4 regions of the Bacillus mojavensis genome follow, and region 4 is predicted to be linked to each of the others. Evidence: riboswitches for the same ligand, from Rfam matches in the RefSeq annotation. Region 4 holds a riboswitch; each other region holds the start of a gene.

Region 1 (6,140 bases), 1.4 Mb from region 4:
CCAATCTGTTTGACCGTGCCTTTCCATCCGGCATGAGCGACCCCGACAAGCGATTTCACCGGATCGAAAAAGAAAAGAGGCACACAATCAGCAAAGCATAATGCCAGGAATACATTTTTATCATTTGTATAGAGCCCGTCTGTTGCTTTAAAAGCTGATTGATACTCACGGGCGCCTTTGCCCCTGTCCCTCTGCGTCACTTTTTGGACGCGATTGTCGTGTGTCTGGTCAGCAAATACCCAAGACTGCAAATCAATATTAAACATATCGGCTATATATTCACGATTTTTAACCACATCTGCATCTTTGTCATGAACGTGCAATCCTGTATTTAACGACTCAAAAGGTTTTTGACTGACACCGCCGTTTTTCGTAGTAAATCCGGCAATGATTTCTGCATGATTTTGATTCGTTTGTTTCCAGTCTTGTATCATGAGTGTCGAGGGGGTGGTGAGACTGAATGGGTGATATGTATTCATGATGATCCAACCTTTCGACAAACATTTATAAGGCGTAATTTCCCACTTATTTTACCACATCTTTCTGCATTCGTTTAGCGCCGATTTGCATATTTCATAAATGAAATGTGCCGGAAGAGTTCAGACTTCCGGCATTTGACAATCAGCGGCAAAAAAGCTAAGCATGGGATTCACTTAATCGGACTAAAATGACATCTTCACCGATTTTAACTATATTTCGCCAAGGAATGACCATTTCCTCTTCCTTTCCAAAAAAACCGAGAACTTTTCCATTTCCCCCTAGTATAATCGCCTGAATTTTTCCTGTAGTGACATTGATATCAATATCTCCGATGCTCCCCAATTTTTTTCCGTTAGAGACATTGACGACGTCTTTCACCTGAAATTCTGAAATGCTGATCATCCCATCACGTCCTTTTTTTGGTCCTTTTTTCTAGTATATGAACGGGCGGGCTGAACCTTGTCAGCAAGGAGAAATTTTCATGATCATTGTTCTTTTTTACGGCTGCACCATCTAAGGATGAATGTGAGCATGATTTTCGTATAATCTACGAGCTGCTCAATCGATACCTCCTCATTAACGGAATGAGCATTATATAAATTGCCAGGTCCGTAGATCACGCTTGGGATACCGGCATTATAAAGCCATCCGCCATCGGTTACGGTCTGAGAGACGTCAACGACCGGGCGTTCGCGTTTGATTTCCTCGTGTGACGCTGTAAGGGCTAAAACGCCAGGATGAGCCGGATCAACTTCCAAGGCCGGAAAAATTTCTCCTCTATCCTCAATCATTGAAGAGCCTCCCCATTTAAAGACAGGACGGTTTTCCCTCAGCCAAATATCACTATCACTCAGCCGGTTGATGTAATCTTCTATTTCCGCTGCCACTTGTTCATGCGTTTCATTCGGGTAAAAATGGACTGTGATCCACAGCCGGCACTCATCCGCTATAAAGGCCGCATGTCTGCCTCCTTCTATAACAGCGGGATTAATTGTGTTTGTACCGGGTGCAAAGCCGGGATAACGTTTCATAATGGCCCAATGGCGCTCAAGCTCACCGAGTCCAGAAATGATTTTTGCCATTTTTTCGATCGCGCTCGCCCCGAATGTTCCTCCGCCAGCGTGGATCATATTGCGTCTTGTTCCATCGTGAAACGTTTGACTGCTTTTGATTTCGATCCAGCCTGTAATCACTCCGCCTTGACCTTGAATATGCATATCGCTCGTATCCGCCACAACTGCAAAGTCTGCGTGATAGCCCTTTTTGCAGCATTCAAGCGTGCCGGCCTCTCCGACCTCCTCCCCGATGACCGATTGCAGAATCAAATCGCCCGGGAGCTCAATGCCTGCTTCACGAATCAGCTTTACAGCAAACAGCACACAGGCCATTCCGCCTTTCATATCTGAGGCGCCCCGGCCGATTAAGAAACCGTTTTTCTCAATAGGACAAAACGGCTCATGCACCCATTCCTCGTCCTCTCTTACCTCTGCCACATCGACATGCCCATTGATGATTAAACTTTGATAGGCTGCTGTATTTGTTCCCTTTAAAACACCCACAACATTGGGATCTCCAGGATAAACGTCCCATTTGTCGATGAAAAATCCCCGTTCACGCAAAAACTGCGCAATCCATGTTTGGATGCTGTCTGTATTTCTCGCAGGCGGCGCCGGTGTTTTAAAAGAAATCAGCGTTTTCGCAAGCCCAATGAGCTCGTCCTTTTGTTCTTCCGCTTTTTTTAGTAAAGATTCTACTTGATCAATCATGTTATCCGCTCCTATTTTTAATAGAAAAAAGCCGTTTCATATTCATGAAACGGCTTAATAAAGAAAGCAGAGTGCAAGCTGCTGCATTCTCCGCTTTTTCACCGCTTCCCTCCGCTGGTATGATCCAGATCAGGTCAATAAGGGTTGAGACAAGCGTCTCTCTCAGCTTCTAAAGCACCCCTAGGATGAATCGTATGTCGTTATGCATTTGTTACCGTCTCAGCTCTTGTTAAAAACGGACGATCCTGATTCCATAATACACGGATCGGCGTATCAAAAAAAGAAGAAAGTGATTCGTCTGTCAGCATGTCTTTCATTTGTCCTGATCTAAAGACTTCTCCCTTTTTTAACAAGAGGGCTTTATCAAAAATCGGCAAAATTTCTTCCGCATGATGCGTAACATAAAGAATAGACGGCGCATTTTCCCTGCTTGCAATATGTGTAATCGTATCTAACAGTTTTTCCCGGGCAATAAAATCAAGTCCTGTAACTGGTTCGTCCAGTATAAGCAGCTCCGGATCAGCCATTAGCGCTCTTGCAATTAAAGCTCTTTGTTTCTCTCCTTGAGAAAGAGTTTCATAGCGGCGGTCAGCATAATCGATGGCTCCTAAGTCCTCGAGCAGGGCAATCGCTTTTTCTCTGATATCCGCACTTGGAGTTTCATACAAGCCAATTGAAGCATATGCCCCGCTCAGAGCAATTTCAAAAGCTGAATCTGCCGGATACAATTTTTGCTGAAGACCCGCTGAGACAAGGCCGATTTTTCGCCTGAGTTTATCTCCCAGCTCCGTTTTTCCGAATACATGACCAAGCACCTGCATCTCGCCTGTTGTCGGAAAATAGTAAGAGCATAGCATATTTAACAGCGCGGTCTTCCCTGCTCCGTTTAATCCGTAAAGCACCCAGTTCTCCTTTTCTTCTACTTTCCAATGAATATCCTTTAGTATCCATTTTCCATTCCGTCTTAGTGAGACATTGTCAAGCTGCAAAATCATTGTGGTCCTCCTCTTTCCAAATCAAAGAATTGTTTTAATTTTCACAAAACTTTGTACGGACTAGGATACCTTACTTTTTCGAAAACGTAAACCGCTCGTTCTAAATAGAAAAGCCTTTAAAACAATTTCTGTTTTAAAGGCTTTCCGCGTCCATGCTATTGATGAATATTCTTATTCATTTGTTTGATTGCTGCCTTTTCCAGTCTGGACACCTGTGCTTGAGAAATCCCGATTTCTTCGGCTACTTCCATTTGCGTTTTTCCTTGGAAGAACCGTTTTCTTAAAATCATTTTTTCCCTCTCGTTCAGCCTTCTCATGCCCTCTTTCAAAGCCAGCTCTTCAATCCATTGTGTATCTTTGTTGCGTTCATCACTGATTTGATCCATGACATAAATCGGATCTCCGCCGTCATTGTAGATCGGTTCAAAAAGAGATACCGGATCTTGAATGGCGTCGAGTGCAAACACGATTTCTTCGTGCGGTACTTCAAGAACTTTGGCGATATCCTCTGCCGTCGGCTCCTTGCTTGTCTCACTGATTAACCGTTCTCTTACCTGGAGTGCCTTATATGCGATATCCCTGAGTGATCTCGAGACTCGTATCGGGTTATTATCGCGCAAATACCTGCGGATCTCTCCGATAATCATAGGTACAGCGTATGTTGAAAACTTAACATTGTGGCTTAGATCAAAATTATCAATGGATTTCATTAGTCCGATGCAGCCGACTTGAAATAAGTCATCAACATACTCCCCTCTGTTATTAAATCTTTGAATGACACTTAAGACAAGACGCAAGTTCCCGTTTACAAGCTTTTCTCTGGCTGAATCATCACCTTCGTCCTGCAATTGCCTAAACAGCTTTCTCATCTCTTCATTCTTGAGTACGGGTAATTTGGACGTATCCACCCCGCAGATTTCGACTTTATTTCTCGACACTTTTTTCCCTCCCTACAGGAGCTGCTGTACAACGTTAAGTATCTCCTCGGGTGGGAAAAATATGCACTGTACTCAGACCGAAAAATAGTCATAATTGGGAAATCCTTGTAGAATCAAGGGATTAACCCGCAAAAATTTTTTACACCATTTTGTTGAATTCTTTTCGCAATCTTTTAATGATTCGTTTTTCCAGACGGGAAATATAGGATTGAGAAATCCCCATCATATCCGCAACATCCTTTTGGGTTTTTTCCTCTTCGCCGACAAGCCCGAAACGAAGTTCCATGATTTGTTTCTCCCTCTCATTTAACTGTTCGAGCGCTTTTTTTAGAAGCTTTTTATCCACGTTTGCTTCAATGTCCTTTGTAATGATATCATCATCCGTGCCCAGCACATCAGAAAGCAGAAGCTCATTGCCGTCCCAATCAATATTAAGCGGTTCATCGAAAGATACTTCTGAACGGATTTTGTTGTTTCTCCTTAAATACATCAGGATTTCATTCTCGATACAGCGAGAGGCATATGTAGCCAGTTTGATTTTCTTTTCCGGATTGAAGGTATTCACAGCCTTGATTAATCCAATGGTGCCGATGCTGATTAAATCTTCAATATTAATTCCCGTGTTTTCAAATTTCCGGGCGATATAGACGACCAGCCGCAGGTTGCGTTCGATCAAAATAGCGCGGGCCGCCTGGTCACCGCTTGGGAGCTTCATTAATAGAACCTGCTCCTCGTCTTTTGATAATGGCGGCGGCAAAGCTTCACTTCCGCCTATGTAATACACTTCATCGCTTTTCAAGCCCAGTTTCATCAGCAGCTTATACCAGAGGTGCGTCAACCGCAATTTAAGTTTTTTCATCTTCCTCTCCCTTCTAAATGTCACGCCTTATGAGTATGATAAGTAACGGACATTTGCGAACATTAGGATACGTGCTTAATGGCTTTTCCTGACAGCATTTTCGGATGAATAATCGCGTCAAAATCTCCATCTGCCGACAGCTTTGACGTACTGATGCCAATTAAGCATTTATCCGCGGAAATCATTTCATCTTTTGTCATAATCGTTACATGATCCGGTTTGATACATAATAAGAATTGATGCTGCTGGCCTACTCCCCGGTATGGGATCAGCCTCATTTTATCTAAAAAACGAAACGAATCATCAAGCTGTTCAATCGCTTCCATCGGGTCTGCATTTCGAATAATCATCGTATCAGCCTCTCCGAAAATCGGTTCAAGCTTATCAATGTGAATTATCATGACCGGCGTTTTTGTGAGCGGGTCGTACAGCTGGTTGCCTGAATCCACCAGGCCTCTTGCGTGCAGTGTTTGGCCGCCCAGGTCCGCCTGTACCCTGACTCGTTCCTCATATTGAATGTTTTTTGTTTCAATATCTTCGATTCTTCTCTTGGAAAAAAACCATAACGCGGGAAAGCCAGCCACGATAAACATCCAGCTGATCGGGTCCCCAAATCCGGTTTGATTGGTGATCATGACACCGTTACTGACAATAGAGTTTGACTGCAGCAATGAGTGTGCTCCGATTATTCCTCCTCCCATTAGAAAAGTAGCAAAATAAAAGGAAAACAAATTTTGAAAGAAATAACGAAACCTCTTAAAACCGAATGTTACGAGTACAATGACAACCGAAAAAGCGAGCTTTCCGGCCGGGTTCTCAACGATCGGCGAGAAAGGAGTAAACATCAAAAGGACAATACTTGAACCGATAAACGCGCCGCCTATCAATCTTCTTTTTTTCACATGGCGTTTTAAAATAAATGCCGTCAGTAAAAGCAACAGTGCGTCAAAACAAAAGTTTAACAGCCAAATGACATCTAAATAGATTTTCACACCTGACCCCTTTCTTTCTTGCATCACGCTGTTCCCCTTCTTGTTTCATAAGTATAAAGCAAGCTCTGTGGGAAAGTCTGTCAATTAATGTTGAGAGGCCCATACAATTT
Region 2 (6,140 bases), 1.6 Mb from region 4:
CTCTTTTAACAGAGGGAGAAAACGAAATCCGGCAATGACGCCATACGCGAGCTTCGGGGACAGCTTACACTGTTGCACCAGACTCAGCATAAATAGAATCGGATCGGTTGTAAAAACAAACATCATCGATAAGGCAGAAAAGCACAAAATCCGAAACCCGAGTGAGATGCCGACAGCCACATTTTCACTGTTGATCGAAAAAGGGCCGGCTTGGAACAGAATATTATCTGCAGTCGTCGGAATTTTGCCGAAAACAGCGGCTGTCCATACGCAGCCGAATGCTAAAATCAAAAACGGAATCGTGAACAAAAGCCATTTTTTCAGTGGTATTCTGGCCGCAAACAGGACACCCGCAACAATTATGATATAAAAGCACGCCGGTGTGTAAGGATTGTAAATAAACGACAGCATGACGACACAGCAAAAAACCGCCGCTGCTTTTACTGCCGGGTTAATGAGATGTAACGGCTGCTTCATCACGCACCTCCTGCTGGTATGTCATCCATTCATATCGAAGGGGGAGGGTGAGCTTTGCTTTTTGGACGAGCCCCGCTTCCTTAGAAAATAATTGTTCCGGTGTTCCGTCAAAGGCCAAATGTGTGTTGTGAAGCACAAGCACGCTGTCAGCATATGAAGATACAAGCTCCATATCGTGTGTGATCATAAGAACAGCGGTGCCTTCTGCCTGGATATGCTGAATCATCTCCATACATTCAGCCGCTGTTTTGGCGTCTTGGCCAAAGGTCGGTTCGTCTAAAAGCAAGACCTTTACATCATGCATCAGCATGGTAGCGACACTCAGCCGCCGTTTTTGCCCTTGGCTGATCGCAAACGGATGGTGGTCCGCCAAATGTGCAAGACCGAAGCGTTGCAGCAGATTCTGCGCTCTTTTCTCGGTTTCGGCATTTGCCGTATGGCCGAATAGCAGCTCATCATATACTGTATCAGTCACAAACTGGTGTTCTGGATTTTGGAAAACAAACCCCAATTGTTTACGAAGCTCTTTTTCTTTGTAAGACTCCAGCGGCTTATCATGCAGAAGAATCTTGCCGCTATTCGCTTTGAGCAAACGGGCGAGAACAGATAACAGGGTAGATTTTCCTGTGCCGTTTGGCCCGACAAGTGCCGTCAAAGAGCCTGCACGCAATGAAAAACTGATGTCTTTGAAAATGGTCTGCTGTCCTCTTGAAAACGATAAGTTCTTGACCTGCACTGCATGTTCAGCAGAAAGAACCACAGCTTCTTCAGTATGCCCAGCAGGGAAGGGTTCCTTGAACAGCGTTTCCTTTGACAATGTAAACGGTATAATCACATTTTCTTGTAAGTCACAAATTTTTGGCACAGTGATTCCCATTGTTCTTAACATGTTTGAGTGATGCTGAAACATATCCGTAGTCGGCCCGTCTAAGGCTTTCTTGCCTGCTCCATCCAGTACAATTGTTCTTTCAACCCAAGGCGCCCACTCATCAAGCTGATGTTCGATGACGAGAAGGCCGAAGCCTTTTTCCTGCTGAAGCTCTTTGATCATTTGAACGAATTCCCGCGCTGAATAAGGATCTAAAAGGGAAGTCGGTTCATCCAGAATAATGAGCTCAGGCTCCATCGCCAAAATACAGGCGAGCGCGACTTTTTGCTTCAGTCCCCCTGACAGAGTAGAAATTGTGCTTTTCTTTAAATGAGAGATGTGTAATTTATCCAGAACCGCATCAATTTTCTTTGCCATTTCTTCTTGAGGAACTTGCAAATTTTCCAATCCGAAGGCGATTTCGTCCTCCACTGTCAGCATACAAAACTGCTGATCAGGGTCCTGAAAGACGACTCCGACATGCTGAGCGATCGTTTCAGAGGTTTCATCATCAGTGATCGGTTTTTGAAATAAGAATACATGCCCGGACAGCACCCCGTCACAAGCTTCGGGGTAAAGTCCGTTTAAACAGAGGGCAAGCGAGCTTTTTCCGCACCCGCTCGGCCCTAACAATAAAGCGCATTCTCCTTTTAGGAGCTCAAACGTTATCTCTTGAAAAATCGGTTTCTCGTTTTCTTCATATGAAAAACGAAGCCGGTCAACCGAAAGTAACGTATTATAGGCTTGCATGATTAGATACCCGTTTCCGTTTCTTTTTCAGTTCCTTTCCCAGCGCCATTCCGTTTAAGACGCCCGTATATGCGAGAGAATCGCTGACAGCTTTTCCAAGAAGTCCGGCTAGAACCGCACCTGAAACGAGACGGATCACAAGCATAATGAGCAGGTATCCCGGTGAATACGCCGCATAACCGGAAACAAAGAGATCATAAATAAAGCTGGCCACCGAAGACCCCATACCCGCCAGAAGCAGCACAGGAAGGGAATATGCTTTCCAGCGTGTCGCAAGAAATACTGCTTCTGCTCCGAGACCTTGAACAACGCCGATCACGATAACCATCGGGCCTGAAGGATTTCCCAGCAAACATTCAACGAGAGCTGCGATGACTTCAGATACAAGGGCAGCCCCCGGTTTGCGAATGATGTACGCGGCAATCACCGACACGATAAACCAAATGCCGTAAATAGGTTCATAAGCGATGGGCCCGAACATCCCTGCAAGTACGTTTCCAAAATGAGTGAATACTAAATAAACAATGGCAAAAACAATACTGATTACGGACATGATGACAATTTCTTTTACTTTCCAGCTTTTCATTTTATCCCTGCTTTCTGTTTTCTTGATGGACTGTTTGCCGAGAAGTTCACGGTCATTGTGACGTGTGTTGTTTGCTGATTTGCCATGCGGAAAGCGGCTTCCAGCGTTCGGAACACGTCGTGTGCATCTCCGTCTAGCTCACTTGCGTAATGAACACCCTGAACAAAGGTGCCGTCAGCCTTAGCGATTTCAACAGCTTTCATGATGATGTCCATATAATCCGGCTCATTCATCGGATAAAGTGCAAATTGGCATGGAGCCTCTGCTTTCAGGGTATGGACAAATTCTTCGTTGACACGCTTTTCATCTGCTGTCAGAAATGTATCTCCTTGTGTATCGCCGGGGCAGCCGATGGAAAACGTCCCGTTCATAACGATGTGTTTTTCGCTATTTGCTGCATAAAGGTAGATGGCTTTGGCGGCGTCGAATACATGCTCGATCGATCCGCGCAAAACTGTGCTGATATGATCGGTTTTTGTCCAAACCTTTGACGTATCGGTTTTTTTCAGCGCAGACTTAATCACACTGATAAAATCATCCGTCATTGGGTATAAAGAGAACCGAAAACCGGCGATTCTGCTTGTACCGCATAAGTTGTCCATTTCTCTGACCTCCTGTTTTTTTGGTAAAATAAAAAACTGCATATCCTTAGGGAATATGCAGTCATAGATCGAGTAAGCGCACGAAAAAATACACCTTTCGGTCAACCTGCACTTCCCCACGCTGGTATTATCCAGATCGGGTCATAAGGGATCAAAGCGTGTTTTTTCGCGCTTTATCTCAGCCATAACAGCACCCCTAGTGCTTTCCGTATACAATTTTTTATTTTGACATCATAATAGATGATAAGAATCATTTTGTAAACAATGAAATCATTTTTTTCATATAGGAACATGAGAGGATGATCGGATTTGGAAAAAGGGCACATATTAATTGTGGAAGATGAAGAAAAAATCGCCAGGGTCCTTCAGCTTGAATTGGAATATGAAGGATACAGCGTGACCATCAAACATAATGGCACTGAAGGGCTTGACGCGGCCGCCGAAGGTTCGTATTCCCTGCTGCTGCTTGATGTCATGCTGCCAGGGATGAGCGGGCTTGAAGTGCTGCGCCGGCTGAGGAAAACAGATCAAGGAACACCGGTTATTTTATTAACCGCCCGCGACAGCATTCCAGATAAGGTAACAGGGCTGGACATCGGTGCGAATGACTATGTCACCAAGCCGTTTGAAATTGAAGAATTGCTTGCCAGAATCAGAGCGGCACTTCGCCAAACCGGAAGCAAAACAGAGGATATCGGCACATTTTTGACATATGACGATTTGCAAGTAAACGAAAAAACACGTGAAGTCAGACGGGGAGACAAAGAAGTTGAATTAACGCCCCGGGAATTTGATTTGCTTGTCTATATGCTGAAGCATCCGCAACAAGTGCTGACGAGGGAGCAAATTCTCAGCTCTGTATGGGGGTTTGATTACATCGGTGATACAAATGTCGTCGACGTGTACATAAGGTATATCAGAAAAAAATTGGACTATCCTTACGAAAAACAGCTGATTCATACCGTGCGCGGAGTCGGCTATACCATTAAGGGGTAAATGATGAAGCTGAAGACTAAGATTCATCTTTATACATCTATTTGGCTGTTGATTTTATTAATGTTGGTCCATACTGCGGTCTATCTCATTTTTTCATCGGCACTCACCTCAAAGGATGCAGCCCGTCTTGCTGATGAAACAGACAATATCGCCGAAGCTCTTCATACCGCCGAAACACAAGGAGTGGCTTTGCAGGATATGCTGCAGGCGTATCTTCCGGCAAACGGAATGGTACGGATAGTGACTGCGGATCAGAAAGCCGTTATGACCATCACCAAGGAAAAAGCATATAAAGACTTCCCTCTTACTTTTCACAGCGGAGAAACGACAGACGTGACAAAGCATACAGGCAAACTGTTTGCAGCAGCAGCTGTCCCTGTCATTTGGACAGATGGACAAGTCGTATCTCTTCAGCTCGTGGAAAGGCTGGAGCATACAGACGAAAGTCTTTTTCTGCTAAAATTTATTTTAATTGCGGCCAGCGCAGCGGTCTGTATCGCTTCCTTCTTTGCTGGCAGCTTACTCGCCCGCCATATCATCAATCCAATCAGACAATTGGTGACAACGATGAAAGACATCCAGAGAGAAAAAGCATTCAAAACAATTTCTCTGGAAGGACAGTCGCACGACGAATTATATCAAATGGGGCTGACTTTTAATGAGATGGCGAGCATGCTGAAAGAGCACTACGACAAACAGCAGCAATTCGTCCAAGACGCTTCACACGAGCTGAAAACCCCGCTCACCATTATTGAAAGCTACAGCAATCTAATGAAACGCTGGGGGGCAAGAAGGCCTGAAGTGCTTGAGGAATCCATTGAAGCCATTCATTCGGAAGCGATCCATATGAAAAAACTGACCAATCAGCTGCTTACCCTGGCCAAGAGCCATAAAGAAATGGAGCTTGATCTGAAAACGGTTGACCTGATCGAAATGTCGCGCGCCGTCATACAAACACTCCAGCCGGTTTATAAACGCGACATTTTTCTCGAGGCGGGCAAAGAGCATTTGTTCGTAACGGCAGATGAAGAACGCATAAAGCAGCTGCTGACGATTTTGCTTGATAATGCTATAAAGTATAGTGACAAGGGCATTGTGATTTCCGCAGGAACCAAAAACAGCCGGCCGTTTTTGTCTGTAAGGGATGAAGGAATCGGCATACCTGAGGAGCATCTCCCGCGCCTGTTTGAACGTTTTTACCGGGCGGATGAGGCGCGTAACCGCAAAACAGGGGGAACGGGTTTAGGTCTATCCATTGCGAAACATATTGCCGATGAGCATGGCATTGACCTGTCTGTAAAAAGCAAACCGGGACAGGGAACAAATGTCACAATGCAATTTAGAGAACAGAATGGGGGAGCGCTATGACAAAACGTATGAAAACAGGAGCTGCTGCGGCGGCAGCCGTTTTAGCCATTGTCATCTGCGCGGTTCTTATCATTCAGCAGACTCATGAGGACGCGCTGTCAAAGGAGGCAGTCATAAAAAAAGTAGAAGCCTCCTATGAAGGCGACATCACAAAAGTGACGCGATCCAATGATAAAAAAACCTATGATATGACTCTGGAAAATCCAAAAGGAATTTATTTTCTGAAAGCTGATGCTAAATCGGGTGACATATTGTCAATGAACAGAGTGAAAGAGACGAACACAGCTGACATGACAGAAAAAGAAGCTGAGCAGCTTGCTCTGGTGCGGGTGCCGGGCACCGTCAAAAAACACACGCGAAAACATGGAGTTGCGTCGTATACCATTCAAAAAAATAATGGGGAAACATACGAAGTGAAGGTAGATATGAAGACAAAAGCGGTGGTGTCCGCTGATAAAATCAGCAGCAAAGACAAACAAAAGACAACAATTTC
Region 3 (6,140 bases), 1.7 Mb from region 4:
GTAGCGGTACAGCTTGTTGCAATGATTTCCCGGGACATAGCGCACTGCTCCTTGTTCATAAGCTCCGGCTACAAAGCGGATGACTTCAATTGATTTGGGGCCCCGGTCTGTCAAATCCCCGGCAAAAACAAGCACCCTGCCTTCATCATGTACAGGCAATCCATTTTTTATTGTGTATCCAAGTTTTTCTATTAGGGCTGTCATTTCATCGTAGCAGCCATGAATATCGCTGATGATATCGTAGTAGGCCATGCAGCATCCTCCTTACTCATGATTTTATTTATTATGAAGCAAATTGCTGTGAGTCATCACCGGCTTTTATGTGCAAATTATAGAAGAATCATTTTCTAAAAAAAAATGAGACCTTATTACTTTATTTTTCATCATCACCCTTGTTAAAATCGCGTTATGTTTTTTTAAAAGGAGGTTCAGATTATGGCGCATACATCTGTCGCATCATTAGTTGTCGTACTTATCGTTGCATTTTTGACTCCCATCCTTTTGCATCGGTTTAAACTCAGCATCCCTGTTGTTGTTGCTGAAATTATTATGGGATTGATTATAGGAAAAAGCGGTCTTAATTTAGTTGTGGAGGGTGATACTTGGCTTCAGACGCTCTCTATGCTCGGATTTATCTTTTTAATGTTTTTAAGCGGTCTTGAAATTGATTTTTCATCCTTTGAGAAGGGAAAGAAAAAGCAGTTTCTGCAAAACGGCAAGGAAGCACCCAATACATTTGCAACAGCATCCATTATTTTTATCGGTATTTTTATTTTATCATTGCTGCTGTCTTATGGGTTCGTCGTGGCCGGATTTATCCAAAATGCTTTCTTAATGACGCTTATTATTTCTACAATATCGTTAGGTGTTGTCGTTCCAACCTTAAAGGAAGAACGGATCATGGATTCAAACATCGGGCAGATTATCCTGCTTGTTGCCGTGATTGCTGACTTGGTCACTATGATTCTTCTTGCTGTATTTTCTTCTTTGTACGGGGAGGACAGCGGAAACATGTGGCTCTTAATGATCTTGTTTGCAGCGGGAGTAGTGCTCTACTTCTTCGGCCGGATCTTTAAACACCGTTCTTTTGTTCAGTCCATGTCTAAAGGGACGATCCAGATTGGCACCCGTGCTATTTTCACTTTAATTATCGTACTGGTGGCTCTGTCTGAATCACTGGGGGCAGAAAATATACTCGGCGCTTTCTTAGCGGGCGTGCTTGTTTCCCTGCTCTCGCCGAACAAGGAATTGGTTCAGCAGCTCGATTCCTTCGGCTATGGGTTCTTAATACCGATTTTCTTTGTGATGGTCGGCGTAAAATTGGATATTTGGACACTTTTTCAGGACCCGAAAATTTTAGTGATGATTCCGCTGCTGCTTATGGCACTGTTAGTAAGCAAGATTCTTCCTATCCTGTACTTGAAGAAATGGTATGATAACCGCACAATATTGGCGTCTGGTTTCCTGCTGACATCAACGCTTTCTCTTGTGATTGCCGCTGCGACAATCGGCCAGCAGCTTCATGTCATCAGTGCGAATATGTCAGGAGCGCTTACGCTGGTGGCGGTTATTGCAAGCATTTTTACGCCGGTCGGATTTAAAAAGCTGTACAAAAAACAGGAGCAGCCGGAGGAGAAAAAGAAGATCACATTTATCGGCGCTAATCAAATGACACTGCCTGTTACACTTGAATTGCCTGAGAGTGAGTATGAAGTGCGTGTCGTGCACGTTTATCAAGAAAACGCTGAGGAAAAGCTGTCAGACTCAGTATTTTCCGTTGAAACGCTTCCTGATTATGAGCATCAAACCCTTGAATCACTCGGTATATTTGATACAGATATCCTTGTAGTGGCGACAGGGGATGAAGACATGAATACGGACATCGCATTATACGCCAAAGAAAAGGGGACAGAAAGAGTCATCGCCAGCACCGGATCACCGAAGAACGAAGCGAAATTGAAGGAGCAGGGCATCGGCATCTTTTCCATCTTGCTGTCGACCAAAACACTGCTTCGCGCGCTGATAGAAGCGCCTGGCGTCATGAAACTGCTCACAAACCAGGAATCTTCGCTGTATCAAATTAATATGGAGAACAGCAAATACGACGGCGTGATTCTCCGTGAATTCCCTTTAACAGGCGATGTGATTTTTGTCAGGATTTTCAGAGGTGTGGACAGCATCGTTCCTCACGGCGATACAAGGCTGAAAATCGGAGACCGCTTAATTGTCACCGGATCACGCGGGTACGTAACGGATCTTAAGAAAACATTGGAAGGATAATATCTTGACCAAATAAGGATTCGTGTTAATATAGAGGTGCAGAACAATTCAATATGTATTCGTAAAACCACTAGGGGTGTCCTTTATAAGGGCTGAGATAAAAGTGTGACTTTTAGACCCTCATAACTTGAACAGGTTCAGACCTGCGTAGGGAAGTGGAGCGGTATTTGTGTTATATAACTATGCCAATTCCAAACCACTTTTCCTTGCGGGAAAGTGGTTTTTTTATTATCAGACAGGGGGAATGACGTGTGAAGTTTTCAGAAGAATGCCGCAGTGCAGCCGCAGAATGGTGGGAAGGCAGCTTTGTCCATCCATTTGTTCAGGGGATCGGTGACGGAACTCTTCCGATTGACCGTTTTAAATACTACGTGCTTCAGGATTCTTATTATTTAACGCATTTTGCGAAGGTGCAATCGTTCGGCGCCGCTTATGCGAAGGACCTTTACACAACGGGACGCATGGCCAGCCATGCTCAAGGTACATATGAAGCGGAAATGGCGCTTCATCGCGAGTTTACAGATCTTTTGGAAATTAGTGAGGAAGAACAGAAGGCATTTAAGCCATCTCCTACCGCTTACTCTTATACATCTCATATGTACCGTTCGGTCTTGAGCGGGAATTTTGCAGAAATCTTGGCAGCTCTTCTCCCGTGCTATTGGCTTTATTATGAGGTTGGTGAGAAATTGCTGACATGTGATCCGGGGCATCCGATCTATCAGAAGTGGATTGGTACCTACGGTGGTGACTGGTTCAGACAGCAGGTGGAAGAACAAATTAACCGTTTGGATGAGTTGGCGGAAAACAGCACCGAGGAAGTGCGTGCCAAGATGAAAGAGAATTTTGTTATTTCCAGCTATTATGAATATCAGTTCTGGGGAATGGCTTATCGAAAAGAAGGCTGGTCAGACAGCAGCGTAAAAGAGGTGGAAGGACTTGGAGCTGCACGCCATAACTGATGACCGCAAGCCGGTTGAAGATCTAGTGAGATCCATTATAGCCATTCAGGATGAGGTTGATTACATCCATATTCGCGAACGGTCTAAATCGGCGGCTGACATTTTGAAACTGCTGGAGCTTATTTCTGAAGGCGGTGTTGATAAGCAAAAGCTGGTGATGAATGGCCGGGTTGATATTGCACTTTTTTCAAATATTCATCGTGTTCAGCTGCCGAGCTGCAGCTTTTCGCCGAAACAAGTAAGAGCCAGATTTCCTCACCTGCACATTGGGCGATCAGTGCATTCACTGGAGGAAGCGCTTCAGGCAGAAAAGGATGATGCTGATTATGTTTTGTTCGGCCATGTGTTTGAAACGGATTGCAAACAAGGCCTTAAGGGCAGAGGCGTGTCTTTGCTTTCAGAAATCAAACAGAGGATCTCGATTCCGGTTATTTCAATTGGAGGGATGACACCTGCCAAATTAAGAGAAATGAAGCAAGCAGGTTCAGACGGTATTGCTGTCATGTCCGGAATTTTTTCTTCCGATGATCCTTTGGAAGCTGCCAGACGATATTCCCGCAAGCTAAAGGAGATTCAGTATGAAAAGGCATTATGATGCAGTTGTCATTGGAGGCGGAATTATTGGTTCCGCGATCGCTTATCAGTTGGCAAAAGAAAAGAAAAACACCGCATTGCTTGAAAGCGGAACAATAGGCGGCAGAACAACAAGCGCCGCGGCAGGGATGCTTGGCGCCCATGCCGAGTGCGAGGAACGGGATGCGTTTTTTGATTTCGCCATGCACAGTCAGCGTATGTACCGAGGTCTTGGAGAGGAGCTATTTGCATTATCCGGTATCGATATTAGAAGGCATGATGGCGGTATGTTTAAGCTTGCATTCTCCGAAGAAGACGTGTCACGCCTCAGACGGATGGACGATTTGGATTCTGTCAGCTGGCATACAAAAGAAGAAGTGCTGGAAAAAGAGCCGTATACGGCCAGTGAGATTTACGGGGCGAGCTTTATTCAGGATGATGTTCATGTTGAGCCTTATTTTGTATGCAAGGCATATGCTAAATCGGCTAAAGCGCTTGGTGCGGATATTTTTGAGCATGCTCCTGTTTTCGATGTGACACGTGGCGGTGAATCCATTTTGGTCAAAACAGCGTCCGGTGACATGCATGCGGATTATGTCGTGGTTGCCAGCGGGGTCTGGAGCGGGATGTTTTTTAAGCAGCTCGGGCTGAATCAGTCATTTTTTCCTGTAAAAGGAGAGTGCCTGTCTGTTTGGAATGATGACATTCCGCTGACAAAAACACTTTATCATGATCATTGCTATATCGTACCGAGAAAAAGCGGCAGACTGGTTGTCGGCGCGACGATGAAGCCTGGTGACTGGAGCGAGAAGGCTGATCTTGGCGGACTTCAGTCGGTTATGGAAAAAGCGAAAACGATGCTGCCGGCGATTCAGAATATGAAGGTTGATCGTTTTTGGGCGGGACTGCGTCCGGGGACAAAGGACGGAAAGCCATACATTGGCAAGCACCCTCAGGACAGCCGCATTTTATTTGCGGCGGGCCATTTCAGAAACGGGATTCTGCTTGCTCCTGCAACGGGTGCTTTAATTGGTGATCTCATTATGAATAAAGAGGTCAAGGCGGACTGGCTGCACGCCTTTCGAATTGATCGCAAGGAGGCGGTTCAGATATGATGCTTCAGCTGAACGGTAAACAAGTTGAATGGGATAGAGACACAGGTACGATTCAGGATCTGCTTGCGTCTTATCAGCTTGAACATAAAATCGTTGTCGTTGAAAGAAATAAAGAAATTATCGGCAAAGAACAATATCACGAGGTAGAGCTGTGTGATCGTGATGTCATCGAAATTGTCCATTTTGTAGGAGGCGGATGAGAATGTTAACAATTGGCGGGAAACAATTTCAATCAAGGCTGCTGTTGGGCACGGGAAAATATCCATCGTTTGATATTCAAAAGGAAGCGGTGGCTGTTTCAGAGTCTGATATTTTAACATTTGCTGTACGGAGAATGAATATCTTTGAAGCGTCTCAGCCTAATTTTCTGGAACAGCTTGATTTATCCAAATATACGCTTCTGCCAAATACAGCTGGCGCCAGTACGGCGGAAGAAGCAGTTCGAATTGCACGGCTCGCGAAAGCATCCGGGCTTTGTGACATGATTAAAGTCGAAGTCATCGGGTGCAGCCGTTCATTGCTGCCCGATCCTGTGGAAACGTTAAAAGCGTCTGAACAGCTTCTTGAAGAGGGATTTATTGTGCTGCCGTACACCTCGGATGATGTGGTGCTGGCGAGAAAGCTTGAAGAGCTTGGTGTTCATGCTATTATGCCGGGGGCTTCTCCGATTGGATCGGGACAGGGGATTTTAAATCCTCTGAATCTGTCATTTATCATTGAACAGGCCAAAGTGCCGGTCATCGTGGATGCCGGAATCGGATCGCCAAAAGATGCGGCATATGCAATGGAGCTGGGAGCGGACGGCGTACTGCTGAATACGGCCGTATCAGGTGCGAACGATCCGGTGAAAATGGCGCGCGCCATGAAGCTCGCAGTAGAAGCAGGGCGCCTATCTTATGAAGCAGGCCGCATTCCAGTCAAGTCATATGGAACGGCAAGCAGTCCGGGAGAAGGTCTTCCTGTATGACGGACAGGTACTCCAGACAGGAGCTGTTTGCTCCAATCGGCCCCGAAGGCCAGAAGAAACTGAGAGAGGCGCGCGTTGTGATCATCGGCGCCGGCGCACTGGGAACGGCCAGCGCAGAGATGCTGGTGAGAGCGGGAGTCGGATCGGTGAAAATCGCCGATAGAGATTACGTCGAATGGAGCAATCTTCAGCGCCAGCAGCTTTACACAGAAAATGATGTCAGAAAGGAAATGCCGAAAGCAGCGG
Region 4 (6,140 bases):
GCTCCTAGTGCCAAGGCATCCACCGTGCGCCCTTTCTAACTTAACCGTTAAAAAGAATCACTATGTGATATCTTGTGTTACTAATTGAATGTGATGTCTACTGTTATCTAGTTTTCAAAGAACACGTTTCGAAGGAATGATCCTTCAAAACTAAACAAGACAGGGAACGTTCTGTTTATAAGACCCAAGGTCTTATCTTCCGTAAATATCCTTAGAAAGGAGGTGATCCAGCCGCACCTTCCGATACGGCTACCTTGTTACGACTTCACCCCAATCATCTGTCCCACCTTCGGCGGCTGGCTCCATAAAGGTTACCTCACCGACTTCGGGTGTTACAAACTCTCGTGGTGTGACGGGCGGTGTGTACAAGGCCCGGGAACGTATTCACCGCGGCATGCTGATCCGCGATTACTAGCGATTCCAGCTTCACGCAGTCGAGTTGCAGACTGCGATCCGAACTGAGAACAGATTTGTGGGATTGGCTTAACCTCGCGGTTTTGCTGCCCTTTGTTCTGTCCATTGTAGCACGTGTGTAGCCCAGGTCATAAGGGGCATGATGATTTGACGTCATCCCCACCTTCCTCCGGTTTGTCACCGGCAGTCACCTTAGAGTGCCCAACTGAATGCTGGCAACTAAGATCAAGGGTTGCGCTCGTTGCGGGACTTAACCCAACATCTCACGACACGAGCTGACGACAACCATGCACCACCTGTCACTCTGCCCCCGAAGGGGACGTCCTATCTCTAGGATTGTCAGAGGATGTCAAGACCTGGTAAGGTTCTTCGCGTTGCTTCGAATTAAACCACATGCTCCACCGCTTGTGCGGGCCCCCGTCAATTCCTTTGAGTTTCAGTCTTGCGACCGTACTCCCCAGGCGGAGTGCTTAATGCGTTAGCTGCAGCACTAAGGGGCGGAAACCCCCTAACACTTAGCACTCATCGTTTACGGCGTGGACTACCAGGGTATCTAATCCTGTTCGCTCCCCACGCTTTCGCTCCTCAGCGTCAGTTACAGACCAGAGAGTCGCCTTCGCCACTGGTGTTCCTCCACATCTCTACGCATTTCACCGCTACACGTGGAATTCCACTCTCCTCTTCTGCACTCAAGTTCCCCAGTTTCCAATGACCCTCCCCGGTTGAGCCGGGGGCTTTCACATCAGACTTAAGGAACCGCCTGCGAGCCCTTTACGCCCAATAATTCCGGACAACGCTTGCCACCTACGTATTACCGCGGCTGCTGGCACGTAGTTAGCCGTGGCTTTCTGGTTAGGTACCGTCAAGGTACCGCCCTATTTGAACGGTACTTGTTCTTCCCTAACAACAGAGCTTTACGATCCGAAAACCTTCATCACTCACGCGGCGTTGCTCCGTCAGACTTTCGTCCATTGCGGAAGATTCCCTACTGCTGCCTCCCGTAGGAGTCTGGGCCGTGTCTCAGTCCCAGTGTGGCCGATCACCCTCTCAGGTCGGCTACGCATCGTTGCCTTGGTGAGCCGTTACCTCACCAACTAGCTAATGCGCCGCGGGTCCATCTGTAAGTGGTAGCCGAAGCCACCTTTTATGTTTGAACCATGCGGTTCAAACAAGCATCCGGTATTAGCCCCGGTTTCCCGGAGTTATCCCAGTCTTACAGGCAGGTTACCCACGTGTTACTCACCCGTCCGCCGCTAACATCAGGGAGCAAGCTCCCATCTGTTCGCTCGACTTGCATGTATTAGGCACGCCGCCAGCGTTCGTCCTGAGCCAGGATCAAACTCTCCGATAAAGTAGTTTGACTGACTACGCACATCGTTGTGCGATTTATTTAAAACTTGAATTAACAGGTACGTTTTGTCTTGTTTAGTTTTCAAAGATCATCACCACTCTCGATGAAGCAGCTTTATTAATATAACATTCAGCTCTCTGATTGTCAACAACTTTTTTTCAAAGTGTTTTGAGGCTTCTTGTTTTGTCTGCTGTTCATCAGCGACGTTTAATAATATAACACCTATAATTATTTATTGCAATAGTTTTTTTAAAAAAATCTATAAAATAATAAAACTGTAATCTTTTTTAATTCTATCTAACTTGTAATGCTTTTTAAAACATATATCTATTAATGAATATTTGCCACAGGCAATATCATCTTGTTGTTTTAACCTTTTTCTTGTATAGTAGAAACGAACTAAATATCCGATAACCACAAGGGGAGCATAAAAGCTGAGAGTGAGCGGTTCCGTTCTGACCCTTTGAACCTGTTAGTTAACGCTGGCGTAGGGATGTGGCAAAGTCAAATGAATTGCAGATTGTAAAGCAGTGCGTGGAACTTTCCTATCCTTCCGCGTGCTGCTTTTTTGTTGTCCTTTTGGATTGTCTATCAATGGAAGGGGATTTTTATGGCTCAACCAAGACAACTGGTTCGTCTTATTGAAATTGCAATCATGACTGCTGCTGCTGTCATTTTAGACATCGTTTCCGGAATGTTCCTCCGTATGCCTCAAGGAGGATCGGTATCCATCATGATGATTCCGATTTTTTTGATTTCATTTCGCTGGGGAGTTAAAGCAGGTCTTACCACCGGTCTATTGACAGGTCTTGTTCAAATTGCGATTGGAAATCTATTTCTTCAGCACCCTGTTCAGCTATTGCTTGATTACATTGCAGCGTTCGCCGCTGTTGGAATAAGCGGCTTTTTCGCTTCCGCTGTCCGCAAATCAGCTTTATCAAAAGCAAAAGGAAAATTGATTGTATCAGTGATTTGCGCAGTTTTTATCGGCAGTTTTCTGCGTTATGCTGCACATGTGATTTCAGGGGCGGTATTTTTCGGCAGCTTTGCACCAAAAGGAACGCCGGTATGGATTTACTCATTAACTTATAATGCTACTTATATGGTTCCATCATTCATCATCTGTGCGATTGTCCTTTGTTTATTGTTCATGACAGCTCCGCGCTTGCTGAAAACTGAAAAAGCTTAATCTAACAACCCCCAGCGGCCGTTCCGCTGGGGGTTGTTTTCTATCTTCTGTTAAGCAGATTTTTTAATGAAGCAAGATCCGGCCAAGCGAATCCTATTTCTTTCAAACTTTCTCCTGCGATTTCAAACCTATCCTGGGCTGCTCTTTCAGGTGAAAACGACTGATAAAATGTAATCGAAGGATTCTCTTCTACGACCCAAACAAACATGCTCGTAAAGCCATGATCAAGCAAAAAATCTGCTCCCTTTGTCAAAAGTGCTCTGCCTGCACCTTGCCGCTGTTTTTCTTCTAAAAGGTAAATGGCATATAACTCACCGTCATAGCCTTTCTGCTCTGTACGAATAGGACCAAAAGATGCAAAGCCGAATACTGAACCTTTATCATCTTCTGCCACAAAAACCCCCTTTAATGAACGGGTTTTCCATTTGGCTTCAAAATCGTTGTAGTTTAAACCATTTAAGTATTCAGCCGAGACAATGCCGCTGTATGTTGTCATCCAGCTGTCAACGTGCACTTTTGCGATGGCCTTTATATCATCTATTCGTGCTTCTCTTATAGTCACCATTCATTCTCTATTCCTTTCCGCAATGGTTATTCAGATTTTTGAACAGGTTTTGTTTCTTTTAATTCATTTGTCAGTTCGTTGATGCTCTGTTTGATGTTGCCTTTTCCTGAAAAGTTCTCAATCATTTCCTTTACGTCGATTCCCGAAGACGCTTTTAAGCTTTCTTGTAAGCTGGACATTAAGTTTGTCGCATAGCTTGTGACTTTGTTGGCGCCGCTTGAATCACCGCTGCCTCCTGTATCAACGACGGTGATCTTATCAATATTTGAAAGCGGTGCTGATACCTGTTTCGCGTATTCCGGAAGCATTTTGACAATCATATCGAAAATTGCAGCCTGACCGTACTGCTCAAAGGCAGCAGCAATTTTTTCTTTCGCTTCCGCTTCAGCAAGACCTTTTAAGCGAATAACCTCGGCCTCTGTCTCACCTTTTGCTTTTTCCGCTTCTGCTTTTGCAAGACCGTCAATTCTGACCCTTTCAGCTTCAGCCTTCGCCATCGCTTCTATGCTGTATTTCTTGGCATCGGCTTGGGCTAGCTGTTTGGCTTTTTCAGCAGCGGCAGATTGCTCAACTGAATAGCGGTCTGCATCCGCTTTTTTCTTTACTTCAGAATCATACTGGCGTTCACGGCGAAGTATTTCTTTTTCTTCTAATTCAATTTGTTTTTGCCGCTCTATAATCTTGACCTGCATTTCCTGCTCTGTGACCTGCTGGCGTGCTTTAGCTGTTTCCAAATCGTATGCCTGGTCAGCGTTGGCTTTTGCTGTATCTTGATCTCGCCGGTATTCAGCCATTTTAAGCTGATTGATTTTTTCAGCTTCCGCAATTTCCGTCGCTCGTTCAAGCTCTGATTTTTTGGCTTCTTTATCGGCTTCCGCCCGCTTAATTCTTGTTTCTTTATCAGCCTCTGCGGTTGCAATGTCAGCATCACGTTTTACCTGCGCAATTCTAGGTTTACCTAGTGATTCAAGATAGCCGTTTTTATCACGGACATCTTTAATGGTAAAGGAGACAATCACAAGGCCCATCTTAGCGAGATCCTGTGAAGCGACACGCTGCACTTCTTGGGAGAATTTTTCGCGGTTTTTATAAATTTCTTCTACTGTCATAGACCCGAGAATGGAGCGAAGGTGGCCCTCCAGTACTTCACGCGCCTCCTGCTCTCGGTCTTCTTTTGACTTTCCTAAAAATTGTTCGGCTGCTGTGGCGATTTCTCCGATCGATCCGCCGATTTTAATAATTGCAGTTCCGTCCGCCATTACAGGCACACCTTGCTCTGTATAAACTTCAGGAGTCGATACATCGAGTTTGCTTGATAACAGACTTAACGGCTCAGCCTGCTGAAAAACCGGAAGAACAAAGGTTCCTCCTCCGCGAACAATCTTCAGGCGGTTGCCTCCCTCATCAACATGAACATTTTTATTTCCAAGATAGCTTCCTGTAACAATTAACGCTTCATCAGGCCCTGCCGTACGATATTTTGTAATAAATACCGCTATAAGTGCAATGAGTAAAAAGAATACAACTCCGATGACGATGATAATCGGCATTGTCATATGACATTCCTCCTTGTTTTATAAAGGTTCATGCGGAGTGACTGAAAGAACTCCGTTTTTGACATCCACAACTAAGACGACTGTTCCGTAACTGATCTGTTCATTTTCAAAGCTGATCGCCGATTTTGAGATCGTACCGCCTATCCCTTCAATCAGCACTTCTCCAAATCCATCAACAGGAATAGCGGTTATGACTTTTCCGAGTCTTCCTCTAAGATCATCTTCCCGATAAGTCAATGATTCTTCTGCCGATGATAAAGGGACAAGCACAAATAAATGGAGCAATATCACCAGCAGCACTGAAAGAAGACAGGATAATAGAGCAATAATCAGGCTGGAGAGGGGGATAACTGTTTCGCCTATATATCCAGATGCGGAGAAAAATGTGAAAAATGAGAGCACCAATGTCGGGTTTAAAAATGGAATACCTTCTAACAGCCCTTCAAACACATCTCCGAAAAATAAAAATAGCAGCGTAAGGCTTCCGGCTATGATAAGGGTGTAAAGGTAAATCGTTTGGACAGGAACACCGTATAACTCCAATTTTCTCATCCTTTCTAAGCTGCTACTTTAACCGACGGCCGTCGTTACCTTTTATACGAGACACACAAGGAAAGGTTTCAAAATGTTTCGATAAATGCTCCCGACACAGTGCTTTATACATGATAAATGCCCTTATATATGGTAATGTTTTTTCAGGAGGAGATATGATGAGTATCTTTAATGAAGCCAGATTAGAAACATGGAATGAAGTCAAAGGACTTTCCGATGAAAAGCTGAATCAAAAGCCTTCTTCTGATGAATGGAGTATACGGGAAGTTCTTGATCATTTGAAGAAAATTGATATGACCGCCCAAAACATGCTGAAAGAACGAGTAAAGGAAGCGCCTATTAAGGAAATTGGGGAAAAACCGCTTACGGCTGCACAGGATAGAAGCAATAAACGGAAAGCGCCCGCCCATCTTGAACCAGATCATGATTTTATTTCAGGCAGCCAAATGAAACGGGAGCTTGATGTTGTAAGGGAGCAGTTAACAGCTGTTATTGCATCTCTTAAAGAAGAAG

What was found. Region 4 has a riboswitch for thiamine pyrophosphate ahead of thiT (energy-coupled thiamine transporter ThiT). Riboswitches for the same ligand answer to the same signal wherever they lie in the genome.
Region 1: another riboswitch for thiamine pyrophosphate. It lies ahead of HC660_RS08365 (acetylornithine deacetylase); the one in region 4 lies ahead of thiT (energy-coupled thiamine transporter ThiT).
Region 2: another riboswitch for thiamine pyrophosphate. It lies ahead of HC660_RS07295 (HMP/thiamine ABC transporter substrate-binding protein ThiU); the one in region 4 lies ahead of thiT (energy-coupled thiamine transporter ThiT).
Region 3: another riboswitch for thiamine pyrophosphate. It lies ahead of tenA (thiaminase II); the one in region 4 lies ahead of thiT (energy-coupled thiamine transporter ThiT).

The regions. Positions count from the first base shown of each region.
Region 1 covers NZ_CP051464.1:1,607,747-1,613,886, reverse strand. The annotation lists gene pgeF (peptidoglycan editing factor PgeF) at 1-479, opposite strand, end outside; gene HC660_RS08370 (YlmC/YmxH family sporulation protein) at 637-882, opposite strand; gene HC660_RS08365 (acetylornithine deacetylase) at 966-2,246, opposite strand; TPP riboswitch at 2,336-2,438, opposite strand; gene HC660_RS08360 (ABC transporter ATP-binding protein) at 2,447-3,241, opposite strand; gene sigG (RNA polymerase sporulation sigma factor SigG) at 3,397-4,179, opposite strand; gene sigE (RNA polymerase sporulation sigma factor SigE) at 4,319-5,038, opposite strand; gene spoIIGA (sigma-E processing peptidase SpoIIGA) at 5,101-6,030, opposite strand.
Region 2 covers NZ_CP051464.1:1,398,779-1,404,918, forward strand. The annotation lists gene HC660_RS07280 (HMP/thiamine ABC transporter permease ThiX) at 1-477, opposite strand, end outside; gene HC660_RS07285 (ABC transporter ATP-binding protein) at 452-2,095, opposite strand; gene HC660_RS07290 (ECF transporter S component) at 2,082-2,681, opposite strand; gene HC660_RS07295 (HMP/thiamine ABC transporter substrate-binding protein ThiU) at 2,678-3,283, opposite strand; TPP riboswitch at 3,380-3,491, opposite strand; gene ykoG (two-component system response regulator YkoG) at 3,593-4,279, shown strand; gene HC660_RS07305 (sensor histidine kinase) at 4,283-5,647, shown strand; gene HC660_RS07310 (PepSY domain-containing protein) at 5,644-6,140, shown strand, end outside.
Region 3 covers NZ_CP051464.1:1,243,659-1,249,798, forward strand. The annotation lists gene prpE (bis(5'-nucleosyl)-tetraphosphatase PrpE) at 1-252, opposite strand, end outside; gene HC660_RS06395 (monovalent cation:proton antiporter family protein) at 436-2,280, shown strand; TPP riboswitch at 2,343-2,451, shown strand; gene tenA (thiaminase II) at 2,532-3,239, shown strand; gene tenI (thiazole tautomerase TenI) at 3,217-3,834, shown strand; gene thiO (glycine oxidase ThiO) at 3,818-4,927, shown strand; gene thiS (sulfur carrier protein ThiS) at 4,927-5,127, shown strand; gene thiG (thiazole synthase) at 5,124-5,894, shown strand; gene thiF (thiazole biosynthesis adenylyltransferase ThiF) at 5,891-6,140, shown strand, end outside.
Region 4 covers NZ_CP051464.1:2,962,770-2,968,909, forward strand. The annotation lists rRNA gene HC660_RS15580 (23S ribosomal RNA) at 1-46, opposite strand, end outside; rRNA gene HC660_RS15585 (16S ribosomal RNA) at 216-1,765, opposite strand; TPP riboswitch at 2,175-2,276, shown strand; gene thiT (energy-coupled thiamine transporter ThiT) at 2,376-2,954, shown strand; gene HC660_RS15595 (GNAT family N-acetyltransferase) at 2,995-3,519, opposite strand; gene floT (flotillin lipid rafts scaffold protein FloT) at 3,546-5,075, opposite strand; gene HC660_RS15605 (NfeD family membrane protein) at 5,094-5,618, opposite strand; gene HC660_RS15610 (DinB family protein) at 5,786-6,140, shown strand, end outside.